DNA from 2 places in the Dyadobacter aurulentus genome. Region 2 is predicted to be linked to the other one. Evidence: riboswitches for the same ligand, from Rfam matches in the RefSeq annotation. Region 2 holds a riboswitch; the other holds the start of a gene.

Region 1 (8,267 bases), 1.1 Mb from region 2:
GTCTTGACCGTTTCAACACGCCTGTTGGACAACTCGAGGTTTTTTTCAAAGTTGCCGGTATTATCTGTATGTCCTTTCAATACAATTTTTAAGGCCGGATGTTTTTGAAAGTAAGTTATCATCGAATCCAGGTCGGTAACAGCCTTACCTTCAAGCTCTTCGGTGCTTTGATTAAAATACAAAGTAGTTAGCGGTGACGAATAGGTTTCCGGAGACAGGCTGATCAGCGATTTGACTTCCTCGTAGCGATTGGTGGTTTTAACGCTGATACTCCGTGATTGAAAACCGTCGGCCCGGGCGGATATTTTATAAGACTCATAAGGCGTCAGCTCAAAATTATAAACCCCCTGAACTGTTTTTGTCTGCGCGACCAGGGAATCATTGTCGGATTTACGAACCATCACTTCGGCATCATTTACCGGAGCCAGATCTCGGCCATCATAAACTTTACCGGTTACCAGTGCCAGATTTTTATTCCTTTTCAGTTCCTCTGTTGCCGGTTCCTCCACCGGTGGATCTTCTTTTTCCTTTTTGGCGACTGGCTCCTTGAAATTTTTGCTGATGGTCTGATAACTCCTGCGGACAAAAACGGGCGTCATCACACGGTCATAGACTCGAATGAGGGCAATAGAGCCCGCGCTTGCTTCATGTCCGGCTACCAGGTCATCCTGGAAAAGATTGAGTACCTGATCATTATCGAGCATTCCCTCTGTGCCCGGATCCTTGAATTCAAGTTTCGATTGGCCATTGATGTACATCTTGATCACCTTTGTTTCAAAGTCGCGTGAATAAACGTAATGCACATACTGGTTGGCACGAACAGGCGCTTTTTCGCCTATTGCATAGTCGTAGAAATTGAGCTTTCCGTCATAGATATAACTGCCGTAATCGCTTTTTCTGTTTTTAAAATCAAGAACGCGCTTCCAGCTGTCAAGCTCATTCATTTTAAAATAGATCTCAACCGTAAAGCTTTTGCTTAAAAAACCTTTTGCTTCCAGGTTGTTAAACTGTAAACCGCTATTACTTTCAAATTGGTAAATCGTCCTGTTGAGATAGTCGGACCCCGGAATTTTTTCTTTGATATACTGACCAGGCTGGCCGAGTACTTTGAGGGCCGGCCCGCCGGTTTCGATGGGGTTCAACCCATTATTAAAGTCGTAAGTCCATTGATTTTGGGAAAATGCAGGAATGTTCGCAAGTGATAGAAGAATAGCCAGGAACAATACATTTTTTTGAATACGCATGCCCAAAAATATGAAAAGTGCAGGCGGAAGCCGAGAAGCATCACTTATTTTTGACCCATAATTTCCTTTGTGTGTGAAAAATATTAGTATTGGTATCCTCTTTTCCATTTTATGGTCTTCGGCTTCCGTAGCGACTAAGTTTGGTGTGCAATCGGCCCCGCCGCTGATATTGGCAAACGTCCGGTTTTTTATCGCTGGTATCTTACTGCTCGCTTTTTCCTATTTATTTAACAAAAATTCATCTTATCGCTTGCCGACTAAGGGTGAATGGCTGCAATTAAGCCTTTTCGGCTTTTTAAATACAACGCTTTATCTGGGCCTCTACGTGTATGCCATGAAATATACTGCCGCCGGGATCGGCAGCCTTGCTGTTTCAACCAACCCGCTGATTATCGTATTATTATCGTCCTGGTGGCTAAAACGACGGCCGCAACGCGATGAATGGCTGGGTATCTTACTTGGCATGGCCGGTATCGGGATAGCGACATACCCGCTTCTGGCCGACAGCTATACTACTCCGGAAGGTATTACCATATTGTTGATCAGTATGATAGCCGTTTCAGCCGCCAGTGTTTATTATGCGTCGATAAAATGGGAGCTTCCGAATTTACTGATAAACGGTTGGCAGGTTTTCCTTGGCGGGGTGTTCCTCTTGCCCGCTACCATTTTGTTCAGCGAATTTTCGGAAACCCGGCTTGACGGCACATTCTGGGGTTCGGTGTTATGGCTGAGCCTGGCAGTGTCCATCATTGGGTTGATCTGCTGGTTTCATCTCCTGCGGCTCGATGCAGTGAAGGCGGCGTTGTGGCTTTTCTTATGTCCCCTTTTCGGGTTTTTCTTTGCGTGGTGGTTAATGGACGAGCCTGTTACCATTTATACAATCCTAGGGACATGCTTGGTGCTTGCCGGCCTCTATGCAGGCCAGAGATCAAAGTTGACCGGAAAAAACAAGAGTTAATCTTCGATCAGAATTTCACCTTTGAGGTATAATCTTGCCTGCCCGCCAATGTGAACGCGGTCTCCGTCAAGCTCACATTTCAGAAAGCCGCCCCGTTTCGACAACTGTTTTGCAGTCAGACTGTTCTTAGAGAGCTTTTCGGCCCAATAGGGGATCAATGTAGTATGAGCTGAACCAGTCACCGGATCTTCGTCAATGCCGGATTGAGGTGCAAAAAATCGGGAAACGAAGTCGACATCATTGCCGGCGGCGGTTATAATAATGCCCCTTGCCGGAATTGTGGACAGGACTATGATATCAAAGTCAAGATTCTGAACTACTTCTTCCGATTCCACGACTACCAGGTAATCTGTTTTTCCTTTATAAACTTCCACCAATGTAGTGGTATTGAGGCTTTCCACCAGGGCCGGAGGCGGAACTGCGATGTGGTACTGATCTACCGGAAAGTTGAGTGTGAGCCAATCCTCCTTACAATCTACCCGAAGTTCTCCGCTTCTTGAATCAAACACGATCGAATTGCCTTCGTAATTCTGAATATTGAAAATCACATAGGCAGCTGCTAACGTGGCATGTCCGCAAAGATCAACCTCGACAGTCGGGGTGAACCATCTGATATGGAATCCGGCTTCGGTAGGAACGTAAAATGCGGTTTCTGCCAAATTGTTTTCTGCGGCGATATTCAGCATTGTTTCATCCGGAAGCCATTGGTCCAGCGGCACGATGGCCGCAGGGTTTCCTCCAAAAAGTTTATCTGTGAAAGCGTCTATTTGATATAAGGAAAGTTTCATGTAATATCGGTCAGTTAGCAATACAAGGTATTAAAAATATCTCCCACCGCCTGAATGTGCCGGAGGAAATTTTTAATATAATTTATTAGAATGATATAAAATTAATATGTGCCCGAAACGGTTATCTCTTCTTATTTTTCATCCGGAGATAGACCCCGTTTGTCCAGCCAAAGCCCTCTTGTATCTCGTATTCGCCGCCGCCAGCCAGCAGATTTGTATCTGAAACGTTATATTTTTCAAGCATTCTACCAGAGTGCCTGAATTCTTTCTCGATCAAACCCAGCCACTCTGCCGACAGTTCATTGGCTGTTCTGTGAAAATTGTAATTCCTCAAACCTTTATAGGCAATCCATTGCAGCGGCGCCCAGCCATTTGGTGCGTCCCACTGCTGTCCCGTTTTGACTGTGGTTGTCAGCAATCCGCCGGATTTCAGGAAATTAAGCCGGATATATGCCCTTACATAGTGCGAATTCGACTTTGACGCCAATTTAAAAAACAATGGAAACGTGCCGGCAAGAGTAACGGCTTTCTTGAAATTTTGTTTTTTGAAATCGTAGTCCATGTAGTAATTTTTTTCCGGATCCCAGAAATAACGCTGTATCGCCATGCGGCGCCGGGCAGCTTTTTCGAGATACACGCTTTGCAGGGTCATATCCCCGGCAAGCAGATAGGCTTCGGACAGTGTTTGCTCCAAGTGGTACATCAGGCAGTTCAGGTCCACCGGCAGAATATCGGTCGTATGGATCGTGGCAAAATCAGTTTCATCTTCAAACCACCGGCTGCTGAAATCCCAGCCCGATTCTGCCGCTGCCCTGATATGCCTGTACAGCGAGTCGTGAGAAGTGCCGAATTTCTCATTGGCATGCGCGGCCAGTTCCACATCCTCCCGGAAAGATTCCGGCCTCGGCGTGGCCTTGTCATCCCAGTATCGGTTCAATTGCACGCCTTCCGGCAAATTCACAAGCCTGCGGTGCGCGGTGAAAGGCTCGTTTGTGCTACCAGATTCCATCCAGTAGTCATATTCTTTTTGCATTTGCGGTAAATACCGTTTAAGTATTTTCTTCCCTTCCATTTCACTGAACAGCCTTACCATCAGCGAAAAGAACGGAGGCTGCGAGCGCGTTAAGTAGTAAGTCCGGTTTGCAGTAGGAATGTAGCCGAAGCTGTCGATCAGGTAAGCAAAATTATTTATCATGCTCTCTACGAGATCAGTGCGGCCATTTTCTTTCAATCCAAGTAGCGTGAAATAGCTGTCCCAGTAATAAATTTCCCTGAAACGCCCGCCAGGGACAACATAGGCATAGGGAAGCGGGATGAGCGACCCCCCACGTTCCTGGTTTTCCGGCTGGCGGGTAAGTACCGGCCAGAGCTTTCTGACATGGTCGGAAACCGACATACTGGTGTCCGCTTTGAAAGTAGAAGCAATGTGCGACGGAATTCTGAAACAGCGCCTTACGAATTGTTCAATATCAAAATCGTCGGCGAGTTTTTCGTGATGATACCGCTCGATGATCAATACAGGATCTTCCAGCGGAATAGCGTCTGCAAAGGTTTTAGAATCCGTGAAAATATGGCTATTCTGCACATCCCGGAAAAAGGTGCCGTACAGGTCCTCAGGGGAAATATGCGACTGTCCGTAAGTGTAAGCGGGAGCAATGAATCCGTACAATAGAACTGACTTTAAAGGGTTAATGTGCTAATATCGAGCTACCTGGTTGTTGTTTAGCCCCGATCGCATTCCATTCGTCTGTAAAAATGCAACGACTGAATATAGCCTTTTGTTCCGCCAGAGCTCATAAATGTCCGGGCGGCGGGAAACAGAATTTCCTACTTTATTTGCATTTTCAGGCATCCCCGCTTAATATTGTAACATCAAGTCAATTGCTTCTCATAACAGCGATTGATTTATAAAGAAGAGGCGAGAGAATGGGCTCTACGAACCTCTGGCAACCTGCTACCACAATGGAGAAAGGTGCTAATTCCCACCTAATTTATTAGGAGATATAAAATCAATTCGCGTGTACTTACAGTTAGAAATTTCCGTAAGCCGAATGGCTTTATTCTCGCACCTGCAACTGAAAGTTATTTTTCAGATGTATCAGTCACTTCTGTTTTCGATTTGAAAACAGGCACTGACGTCAACATTTTATATTTAAATGTGCTTTGGCACCTATGCAGTCGGAACAAAAAACATTCAAGCATCCCTATCCCTATTCCCTCGAAATGGGCGGAGAGCTCGCTGGTTTTGAGCTATCATACACCACTTACGGAACCATTGACCCGGAAAAGAACAATATCATCTGGATCTGTCACGCACTTACCGGAAGCTCCAATGCGGCTGAATGGTGGGACGGGCTGGTAGGAGAAGGTAAATATTTCGATCCGGCAAAACATTTTATCGTTTGCGTCAACGTGCTGGGGTCTGCCTACGGTTCAACTGGTCCACTATCCGTCAATCCAAAAACCGGCAATGCTTACTATCGTGACTTTCCGGTGATTACGGTGAGGGATGTTGTCGGCGCGATGGACTTACTGCGGCAGGAAATGGGTATCAGGCGAATTAAAATCTGCATCGGCGGCTCGCTGGGCGGCCAGCAGGCGCTGGAATGGGCGGTGGAAGTGCCTGACCTTTTTGAAGAACTCGTACTGATCGCCTCCAATGCATTGCATTCGCCCTGGGGAATTGCATTCAACGAATCACAGCGAATGGCGATCCAGGCGGACCCTACTTTTGAAGATAATCACCCGGAAGCGGGTGCAATGGGCATGCGGGCTGCACGATCCATTGCATTGCTTTCATACCGTAATTACGATACCTATAATTTCACGCAGGCAAGGGATAACCCCGATCAGATCGACGATTTCAGGGCTTCTTCTTACCAGCAATACCAGGGAGATAAGTTCGTGAAACGCTTTAATGCGTATTCCTATTGGGTACTATCCAAGATTATGGATTCGCACAATGTAGGCAGGAACCGTGGTGGAATCGTGCATGCATTGGGCTTGGTAAAAGCGAAAACACTGGTGCTGGGGATCAAGTCCGATCTACTTTTTCCACTTTCTGAACAACAGTTTCTGGCCCGCCATATTCCCGACGCAGTTTTTCAGGAAATCGATTCGCTTTACGGGCACGACGGTTTTTTGATCGAATACAAACAGCTCACCCAGGTGATCAGAGTTTGGCAGGAAACGAACGGACAGTTGGAAATGGCTAAGATAGGCTAGCCATTTCCAACCGGATGAATTGCTTATTTTTTAGAAATGCTTAGCAGCAATTCCGGCTCGTTTGTAGTGATAAAATCCACATTCTTTTCCAGAAACGATTTCAGCATTGCTTCGTCATTTACTGTCCACACGTTCGTGGTCAGTTTTTTGGCTTTCATGGCAGGAATGTAATCTTCATTCTTTTTGTACACATTGAAATGATAGTCAATACCGTCTAAGCCGGCGGCAGCGATTTCGTCAGGCGTTTTATCTCCGTTCAGGTACTCCACGTGCGCTTTCGGCGCCAGCTCTTTCACTTTTTTGCAAACATCAAAATCGAATGCGATGTAATCGGTGATGTCTTCAACTTTTAGCTTTTTGACCATTTCCACACATTTCGTCGCCAGTGCCAGTGATCTTTCCTTTCCCATTGAAGAAGTTTTGATTTCCAGGATCAGCCTGGTTTTCTTCTGTTTCGCTCCTGCTTTCAAATAAGCTTCCAGCGTCGGCAGCGACTCGCCGTTTTCAAGCTTAATCTTGGACAGCTCGCTTGCATTGGTCTTTTCAATATGCGTACCCTTGATAGAATGATCGTGCAGCACGAAAATCACCGAATCGGCCGACATATGCACATCGAATTCGCTGCCATAGCAACCGAGCTTGATCGCATGTTCCAACGCACCGATAGAATTCTCAGTAGCTCCGGTATTCTTCCACGCGCCGCGGTGGGCGATCACTTTGTTCTTATTTTGTGACATACCTTCAAAAGTGGTAAGGCTCAAAAGGCCCACTGCGAGTAAAGCAAATACTTTTTTCATTTTAAAAATTTGGACTGAATTAAAAATACCGAAAACTCCGGTCACTTTTTAAACGACGACAGAGGCGAAAATTACTCTTTGTATTGCTAAGCAATATTAGCACAATATTAATTTTCCGAGCCCGGAATATGATGTTTCGAAACTGTGATCACAACCTGCTTGGAAGTCGGCGTATTACTTTTGTCGGCTACGCTGTCGATCGGCACCAGCACATTCGTTTCGGGGAAATAGGTTGCCGCACAGCCTTTGGGAATAGGATAAGCAACTACCAGGAACTTATGCGCAATGCGTTTCACGCCGCCAAAATCATTGTGCAGATCAACCAGACTCCCGTTCTGCAAACCCCGGTCTGCTATATCTGCTTCATTCATCAGAATTACCCGCCGCTCGTTATAAATGCCGCGATAACGGTCATTGAGACCATAAATCGTCGTATTGAACTGGTCGTGGCTACGGATCGTCATCATCGTTAACTCATCTTTTTCCAACTGGTTGACCGGAATTTCGGCGACATTGAATCGGGCTTTTTGAGACGAAGTATCAAATTTCCCTTCACGGTTACAGTTCGGTAGGTAAAATCCCGCAGGCTGCCGGACACGTTCGTTATACTTCTCAAATCCGGGAATAGTACGCTCAATATCTGCCCTGATCACATCGTAATTATCAATATACATTTGCCAATTGATCTGGCTGCGTTTCCCCAATGTCGCCTGCGCGAGTCTGCAAACGATCTCCGGCTCGCTCAATAGCATATCCGAAACCGGCGGCAAAACTCCTTTTGACATTTGTACTACCCCCATTGAATTTTCGCAGGAAATAAACTGGTTTTCACCACTTCGCATATCCATATCGCTCCGGCCGAGACAAGGCAGTATCAGCGCTTCTTCCCCGTGCACAAGGTGGCTCCGGTTCAGTTTTGTTGAAACGTGTACTGTCAGCCTGCATTTACTTAATGCTTCGGCGGTATATCTGGTGTCGGGAGTAGCTGAAAGGAAATTCCCGCCCATTGCGAAGAATACACCAACCTTTCCTTCGTGCATTGCTTTAATCGAATCAACCACATCATATCCATGTTTCCTGGGTGGAGAAAATTGGAAGTTTCGTTCGATGGAATTGAGGAGTTGATCTGTGGGTTTTTCGAAAATACCCATTGTCCGGTCTCCCTGAACATTACTATGGCCCCGCACAGGACAGGTTCCTGCGCCAGGCTTGCCGATACTGCCTTTCAATAACAATAAATTGGCTATTTCCTTAA
Region 2 (8,267 bases):
TTTCCATCGAAATATACTCGCCGCAAACTTTGTGAAAAGGGTACTGATTTTTTTCAAACAGCATAACAGAAAAGCCCTGATCTGCCAGCTGTATCGCCAGACAAAGTCCCGCCAGCCCGCCGCCGACAATGCCGCAATCGAAAGTTTCAGCCCGCGTTTCCATATATGATCACTTCATGCCTGAATGCCCATTTGTTGCGGATAGAATAATGCTTCGCGCCGGCTTCTCTGATAATAGAAACCCATTCTCCTCTTTTGAAACCCCGTAAAACGGAAAGCGGCGCGTCATTTTTCACGAGATAGGATTTGGAAAACAACTTCGTCAGGTACTTGATGGAATAGTGCGCCAGTGCATTACGTTCGAGGTCGTTGATGACCAGGACAGTCTTATTTTTCATTGCAAAAGACACCAGCTCAGCAAGTTCCGCGTTCGTGAGGTGGTGACAAAACAGACAGGCGTGAATGATATCAACGCGCCCGATGTGGGAAAACAAGTTGCGATAATCGTCGCAGATCAGGCGTGTGCCGCTGCCTTTCAGGTTTTCGGTGGCATATTCAATGCAAACCGGTTTGATATCGATACCATATAAATCCAGATCAAAACCAGCCCCCCTGTTCCATTTGGCGATCCTTTTAAGAGTATCTCCGCCCCCGCAGCCAATATCCGCCAACGTGTAGGACCTGTTTTTTGACAGTACCTGCTTCAAAGCGGCAAACGAAATCGCATAACCGCCCAGCCAGTGATTGATAAAATCCAGCTCCCGAAGATTTCGAAAAAGGTCGGCCGGAGGGATTTCATCCTGATCCAGCAATTCTTTTTCGGTGCTCCTGAATCTAAACATATTGAAGCTGCATGGTTTCAATGCTGAGTCCGGGACCGAAGGCGGCGGCGAAAATCCTGTTACCCTGATGCTCCGGCTTGGCTTTTTCCAGTACTTCTTTCAGCACGAACAAAACCGTAGGCGAAGACATATTTCCGTAGTCTTTTAATACCTGATAAGTAGGTGCCAGGGCACACTTGTCCAGGCCAAGCGCGAGTGCAAAATCATCGACAATGCGCTTGCCGCCCGGATGAATCGCCCAATGCTTGAAATTAGCGACGTCCAGATTGACCGATTTCAGCATCGGCTCAATGTTTCTGCTGATCAGATCGGGCACATAAGATGATAAATTCATAATAAAACCCTTTTCAGAAAGCCGCCAGGCCATATCTGAATAACCATTGTGCAATACCATCGAATTAAAAGAAGCAATGCTTACGCTGTGGCGGTATTCGACGGAAGGTTGTGAGGTTATCAATGCGGCGACTGCCCCGTCCCCGAAAAGCAGATTGGAGAGCAGGTAATCGTCATTGTATTGTTTTTGAAAATGAATGGTACACAGCTCCGTGCATACTACAAGTACCTTGGCCTTGGGGGTGGTCCGGCAAATCGCGTCGGCTTGCTTTAAAGCGATGATTGCCGCATTGCAACCCATAAAATTGACACTGCTGCGCTGAATGATCGGGTTCAGCCGCAACTCGCGCATCAGCTCCACGTCAAGCCCCGGCGCAAACAGACCGGTGCATGTTACGGTAATCAGGTGGGTTATCTCCTTGTTAATCTGTTCGAATCCGCGGATCTTTTCAACCGCTTTAACAGAAAGCTTTGTGGCGTTTTCCTGATAAACCTGCATGCGCTGGCTCAGGCCTGGCTCGGGAAGTAAGTCCGCAGATTTACTGAAAAACTCGTATTGCCCGGGATCTTTATCAAAATCGGCGATGACCGAATACCTCGTTTCAATGCCCGTTTTACCGGCCACAATTTTGATTTTCCGTTTGTTAATCAAATCGTCTGTTGAGCCCGAGTAAAATGAAGCTAATGTTTCCTGCGAATAACGATAGTCCGGAACGGCGGTCTCGATTGCTGATATGTAACTCAAAGGAATTTTGTTAATGATAATTAGTACTATGAAACAACTATTCATGCAAATTGCCGCCACCCAGTTCATCCGCATCGTGTTCCTGAAATTTGCCTCCCTTTTGTCTTTTTTGACCAGATAAGACCAATATCCAAAGTAAGCTACGATCGGCACGAAGAACACCTGGACGATAAAAAAAATCATTCCAAGGTTTTTCGACGTAAAATACAAATAATAAAATCCATTGCAGAGCAAAAACATGAGCGCCGTAAATGCAAATGTGCCGGCATATCCCAGCTTGTAGCTCAATGTCACGATACCTTCTTTCAGGTCTTGCCGGTGCTGGTAAATCTGCGTCAAAGGGTAGGCACCTGCAATCTGAAATGAGCATCCCAGGAGCACAAAGCCATTTTCAGCGTTTAGTTCAAGCAGGTTTCCCGAGATCCCGGCAATGGACATGTAATAGGTGAACGCTCCTTGAAAAAACACAACTGTAAGAAAGCCGGCATACGGATATTTTTTCAGCCGTATCTGCCGCGAGCTGTAAGCTCTTGAAGCAGCTATATACAGGACCAGGCAAACCGCGAACGAAGTATTTACGAAAAAAACAGCCAGCAGGATCGCCGACAAATCAAGAAAAACGGTGAGATAGAAAAGCTGCTCTGTGGGCATAGGCGGTTTTTCCAGTCCGCCGATGCTGTCCTCGTCGCGGTCGACGTAGCTATTGTACCCATTACTTGACGGATATACCAGCAAATGAATAATCAAAAATGCCCAGAGCGCCTGATGGTGCAAAACCGTTTCCGCCTGACTGTATGCGAACAGAAAAAGCGGCATCAGGAAGAATGAGAATGGTATTCTCAGCAATTTGAAGGTGTTACCGTCGATGCGCATGACCTAATATAGGAAATATTCATTTCAACTGCCACGCCGCATTTTGTAAAAACAAAAAAAATTTGCGATCAAACCGAACTATAAGCGAAGTCTATCTGTATTATCAGCATATTATACACAATAGCCATACAATACCTGAACAATATTCGAAATAACACCCCTTTAAGAGAATATGACCCCCTCAGAATTCACACTTGACAAAACCGACCTCAGTATTCTCCGGCTCATGCAGGAAAATGCCCGCATTACAAATGCCGACCTGGCCCGGGAACTGGAAATGGCGCCGTCCGCAGTATTGGAACGCGTCAAAAAACTGGAACAGAAAAATGTAATTAAACAATATACTACGCGGATAAACCCCGCTGCACTGCACCAGACCATGCTCGCGTTTATTTCCATCAAATCGGCAGAGGGAATGGGGAGTAATGAGACTGCAAAAGAACTGGCGAAAATCCCCGAAGTACAGGAGGTACATCACATCGCAGGTGACGATTGCTACCTCGTGAAAGTGCGCACCACCGACTCGGCTTCCCTGATGGAACTGATGCGCAACTCGTTTAGTAAAATTCCGAAAATTTTGTCCACACGCACCACCATCGTTCTCGAAACAGTCAAAGAAGAACAACTATTAGTAATACCTGAAAAATAAATGGTCATGCAAACGGAAAACAAAACTCCTTCCGCAACCCTGGTTGTGCTGGCTTTCGCCACGGTTTATATCGTCTGGGGCTCTACTTACTTCTTTATCCAGAAAGCATTGGCTGGCTTGCCTCCGTTTTTCCTCGGCGCATTTCGGTTCATCATTGCCGGACTGATTATGCTGGCATGGAGCTTGTCCAGAGGTGAAAAAGTTTTCTCGCTAAAAGCGATCAAGCCTGCTATCATAACCGGCTTGCTGCTGCTTTTTGTGGGAAACGGGGTGGTGATCTGGGTGGAGCAGTTTCTGCCCAGCGCCATGGTAGCGATCATGGTATCGTCGTCGCCGCTCTGGTTTGTACTGCTCGACAAGCCGAAATGGTCAGAGAATTTAACCAACAGGTCGACCATCCTGGGCCTGCTGATCGGTTTTGCGGGCGTAATTTTATTGTTCAGCGAAAAAATAATGGCCTCCATGTCATCGCTCAATAGCTCCCGGGATCTCTTCGCGATGTTTTTGGTGGTATTGGGATCAATGGCCTGGGCAGGCGGTTCTTTATATTCTAAATATCAGTCCGGCTCCGATTCTGCTACGGTCAATTCTACCTGGCAAATGTTTGCTGCCGGCGTAGCATTCATTCCCGGCGTTATATTTTCGGGAGAGCTGGAAAACTTTGATCCCGCCGCTGTTCCAGCGGGTGCATGGGGTGCGGCAGTATATCTGATTATTTTCGGGTCGATTATCGGTTTCAGTGCCTACGTGTGGCTTCTGAAAGTTCAGCCTGCCACAAAAGTCAGCACCTATGCATATGTCAATCCGGTAGTCGCGGTGTTATTGGGGATATTTTTTGCCAAAGAAAGCATCAGTCCGTTGCAGATCCTGGGATTGGTCGTGATCCTGGGGAGCGTACTGCTTATTAATCTGCACAAATACCGTAAGCCAAAAGCTATGGCCGCCAACGCCGCTTAAAACGGACGATCTGTTGTAAACGCATTAACAACAGATCGTCATATCTGCTACCCTTTCTACTTTGTAAATATTACTGTTTCGGCGGATTAAAAGCATAATATGCTCAAAATCAATTAGCCGCGACACTTCGAATGCGATAATGCCGACGAATTTCTTTCCCTTACTTCTGAAATCCAGGCGCTTGATCCTGGCACCGTTCACCGATTCGACCGTGGAGGTAATTTTATGGAGATTGACTGCGTCGCGGTAAATAATCCGCAACAGGAAAATATCGTTCATTTGGATTTTGTTAAATAATGGCTAATTCCAGCTCCCTCCCGCGGGGCGCTCGCACTGACTTATAGATTTCGGTAATCGTTGCGACGACCTGATCAACCTCCTCAAAAGTGTTGAACTTACTGAATGAGAAACGCACGTTTTCCTTTTCCCGCTGACAGGGTAATGCCGCGATCACATGAGATGTACCGAGGCCGGAACATGCACTGCCGCCGGAAACCGCAATACCAGCCTGATCCAGTAATGCTACAATATTGCCGGCAGGAAGGCAAGGAAACGAAACATTTACCACATTCGGAATACTATTCTCTTCCGATTTGCTATCGCCATTGTAACAGATATCCCCTATCCGGCTGATCGCCAGCTTCGAGACCAGGTACTCCTTCAGTTTCCAAATCTTCAACTGGTTTTCTTCAAGGTTCCGGCAGGCAACTTCCAGTGCTTTCGCCAGTCCGACTATACCGATCACATTTTCGGTGCCGCCGCGCTGGCCGCGCTCCTGCCCGCCACCATGTATTTGCGGTGCAATCCTGTGTTTCTTATCAATATACAGAAACCCTACGCCTTTCGGGCCGTGGAATTTATGAGCAGACCCTACGATAAAATGGATTTCCAATCCGCTCAAATCGAAAGCGATCTTTCCTATCGTCTGCGTCGTGTCAGAGTGAAAAATTGCGTCATAACGTTCTGCCAGTTTACTGATCGCGCGAATGTCGGTCAGATTACCGATCTCATTATTGGCATGCATTAAGCTAATTAAACTCCGCGGATTGGCCCGCAGCAGGTTTTCGAGATGGTAGGTATCCACATTTCCCCGCTCATCAAGCCGGACGTAGCTAACCTCGATATCCCCCTCCTTTTCATGCGCGAGCAAAGTTTGCAATACTGCTTTATGTTCGATCCGGCTTGTGATGACGTGGCTGATCCCGTAGGCTTTTATCGCGCCTGTCAACGCAAGATTGTTCGCTTCCGTAGCACCGGAAGTGAAGTAGATCTCACCGGGGGTGGCACCAAGCAAGCCGGCAACCGCTCTCCGCGCATTTTCGACATCTTCCCTGGCCTGGCGACCTGCCCAGTGCGACGAAGATGGGTTACCAAAATTTTCTGAAAAATACGGGATGATCGCATCGATCACTTCCGGGTCCAGCGCCGTAGTTGCAGCATTGTCACAATAGATTTTCATACGCACATTTGTCTTTTCGGTAAAACATAGTTTTTCATCCGGCGACCGATAACGCGACAATCGCGCATTAAACTTTTAGCAAAAACAGCAAGCATTCCGCACGGCTGCGCAGCTATCAATCACTTTCAATTTCCTTGTAATCCGGTGGTTGGATTTCAGATTTATCAATAGAATTAGGTTGGGGCACCTTAAAAAGTCATAGGTTGCCAGAAGATCATAGAGCCTAACCTCTCCCTTCCTTCTTTATAAATCTAGTAATTCGATAGACAAAGATTACATAAAGAATCCGAATGTCCAAACAGGTGATGAAAAATTCGCAAAAATATTTTTATGGCATTGCCCAAAGGCGGCTTGGTGCTGATGCCTTTGGACAATTACGGTTTCAGTAAAAAATCGCCTGGGGTAAACGACCGTTTTGGTCTAATGGGGCAAATCGCCTAATTACTTGCCGCTGCCGTCGCAGGATAACCTTGTTTCAGCAGCGCGGAAAGCTTCTCAGCAGTACTGGTGAATTGACTATTCTTTGCCAGATTAACAAATTCGTTCGGATCTTTTTCGTGGTCGTATAGTTCAATACCCGCATTCCCGCCATCCCACTCAGTATATCGGAAACGCTCAGTACGCACGCTGCGACCGAATATCTGGCCTCTTCGTACCTGCGTATAGGCGGGCTTATTCCAAACTGCGGCAGGATTTTTCAGTAAAGGGGCTAAACTCTGCCCCTGCAATTTTTGTCCGGGACCGAGTCCGCACAGCTCTGCCAGCGTGGGATAAATATCGAGCAACTCGACGGTCCGTCCCGAAGATTTACCTTTTGACTTTCCGGGAGCCGAGATAATAAGAGGTACCCTTGCCGAATTTTCGAAAAGGCTTTGTTTCATCCATTGCCCGTGCTGACCTACGTTGTACCCGTGATCGCTCCATAGTACAATAATGGTTTTATCGGTCAGTTTCAATTTGTCCAATGCATCCAATACCCGTCCCACCTGCGCATCCATAAACGAAATTGTGGCATAGTAGGCGCGCAAAGCTTCCCTGCGCTGGCCCTCGTCCAGTCCCCAGTGAGCAGGTTTTGTAAATAACGCAGCTTCCGGGATATCATCCAGGTCGCCCGGGATTTCTTTGGGTAGCGGCACGCTTGCGAGCGGATACTGATCAAAATACTTTTGCGGTGCCACATAAGGAGAATGCGGACGATAAAATCCTACCGCCAGAAAAAACGGTTCGTCCTTATGTTCTTCCAGCAATTTGATCGCCTCGCTCGCCACCATTCCGTCTGTCTGCTCATCGTCCTTACCTTCCGTCGCACGCCAGGCGAGCGCGCTGCCCAGGCCGCGATCGGGTGTCAGGTTTTTAACAAGCGATTCCTCCGTTTTATCCCTGCCTTTCGGGTTTACCTTATGGTTCCAGGAGATAGGATCATCCAGCCCATCGGTCCCGATTTGCCCTGGAACGCCGTAATGGTAAATTTTCCCTACGCGCGCACTGTAATACTGATTGTTTTTGAAGAGTTGCGGCAGCGTAACAATGTCGGGCAAATTTTGCCGGAAATGCGTTTGCAGTTCGTAAATCTTGGTCACGTCGGGTCGCTGGCCGGTCAGCAGCGAGGACCTGCTCGGGCTGCATAATGGAAACTGCGTATAAGCCCTTTCGAACTTCACTCCTCTTTTTGCAAGACGGTCAATATTCGGGGATTTTACATAGGCATTACCATAGCAACCCAGATCATTATTCAGATCATCAACAGCAATGAAAAGTACATTGTACTTCGAACCGGCCCCCGAAGTAGCCTGTGCGTAGCCAGACGAAACGGCGATCACAAAAACCGCCAAAAAAGAAATGAATCGACTCTTTCTCATAAAGGATAAAATAACAACATTCATTCATTCTCTCACTTCCCCGCCTTCGCCTTATCGTAATCGTAAAACCATTTGAAAGTCTTGTCATACTCCTCCGCCCCGACGCGTTTGTACCAGGATTCGTATTTAGCGGCCAGCTTATCAGCGATTTCGGGTTGTTTGGCAAACTGATCGTACAACTCCGACCGATCGGTTTCCATATTGTAAAGCTGCCATTTCTCTGTTTTTTCCGCTACCAGTTTCCACTTTCCGTCGCGGATTGCACGATTACCTTCGTGCTCCCAGAAAATCGGGTTCTTCCGTGCAAGGTTTTTTCCGGTAAATGCAGGCCGCAGGCTGGTACCTTCGAGTGGCAGTACCGGCTTGCCGGCAAACTCGGTCGGATACTTCGCCCCGCCCAGGTCAACCAGCGTGGCCATGATGTCGATAATATGAGCCGGCTGTTTTTCAAATTGACCATTTCGTGCAGCCGGAATGCCCGCGGGCCAGGAAATGATACCCGGCGACGAAATCCCGCCTTCGTGTGTATGGTGTTTATATGCCCAAAAAG

What was found. Region 2 has a riboswitch for S-adenosylmethionine ahead of FXO21_RS21275 (cysteine desulfurase family protein). Riboswitches for the same ligand answer to the same signal wherever they lie in the genome.
Region 1: linked by a shared signal. The riboswitch ahead of FXO21_RS16755 (homoserine O-acetyltransferase family protein) and the one ahead of FXO21_RS21275 (cysteine desulfurase family protein) in region 2 are both predicted to bind S-adenosylmethionine.

What each region holds. Positions count from the first base shown of each region.
Region 1 covers NZ_VSRN01000001.1:4,029,935-4,038,201, forward strand. The annotation lists gene FXO21_RS16735 (OmpA family protein) at 1-1,244, opposite strand, end outside; gene FXO21_RS16740 (DMT family transporter) at 1,318-2,202, shown strand; gene FXO21_RS16745 (PhzF family phenazine biosynthesis protein) at 2,199-2,990, opposite strand; gene treA (alpha,alpha-trehalase TreA) at 3,112-4,659, opposite strand; SAM riboswitch class I at 4,893-5,000, shown strand; gene FXO21_RS16755 (homoserine O-acetyltransferase family protein) at 5,163-6,215, shown strand; gene FXO21_RS16760 (glycerophosphodiester phosphodiesterase) at 6,239-7,012, opposite strand; gene FXO21_RS16765 (FdhF/YdeP family oxidoreductase) at 7,120-8,267, opposite strand, start outside.
Region 2 covers NZ_VSRN01000001.1:5,133,558-5,141,824, reverse strand. The annotation lists gene FXO21_RS21305 (NAD(P)/FAD-dependent oxidoreductase) at 1-163, opposite strand, end outside; gene FXO21_RS21300 (methyltransferase domain-containing protein) at 147-842, opposite strand; gene FXO21_RS21295 (UbiA family prenyltransferase) at 835-2,793, opposite strand; gene FXO21_RS21290 (Lrp/AsnC family transcriptional regulator) at 2,966-3,442, shown strand; gene FXO21_RS21285 (EamA family transporter) at 3,449-4,399, shown strand; gene FXO21_RS21280 (hypothetical protein) at 4,424-4,678, opposite strand; gene FXO21_RS21275 (cysteine desulfurase family protein) at 4,689-5,858, opposite strand; SAM riboswitch class I at 6,017-6,110, opposite strand; gene FXO21_RS21270 (sulfatase) at 6,296-7,717, opposite strand; gene FXO21_RS21265 (arylsulfatase) at 7,750-8,267, opposite strand, start outside.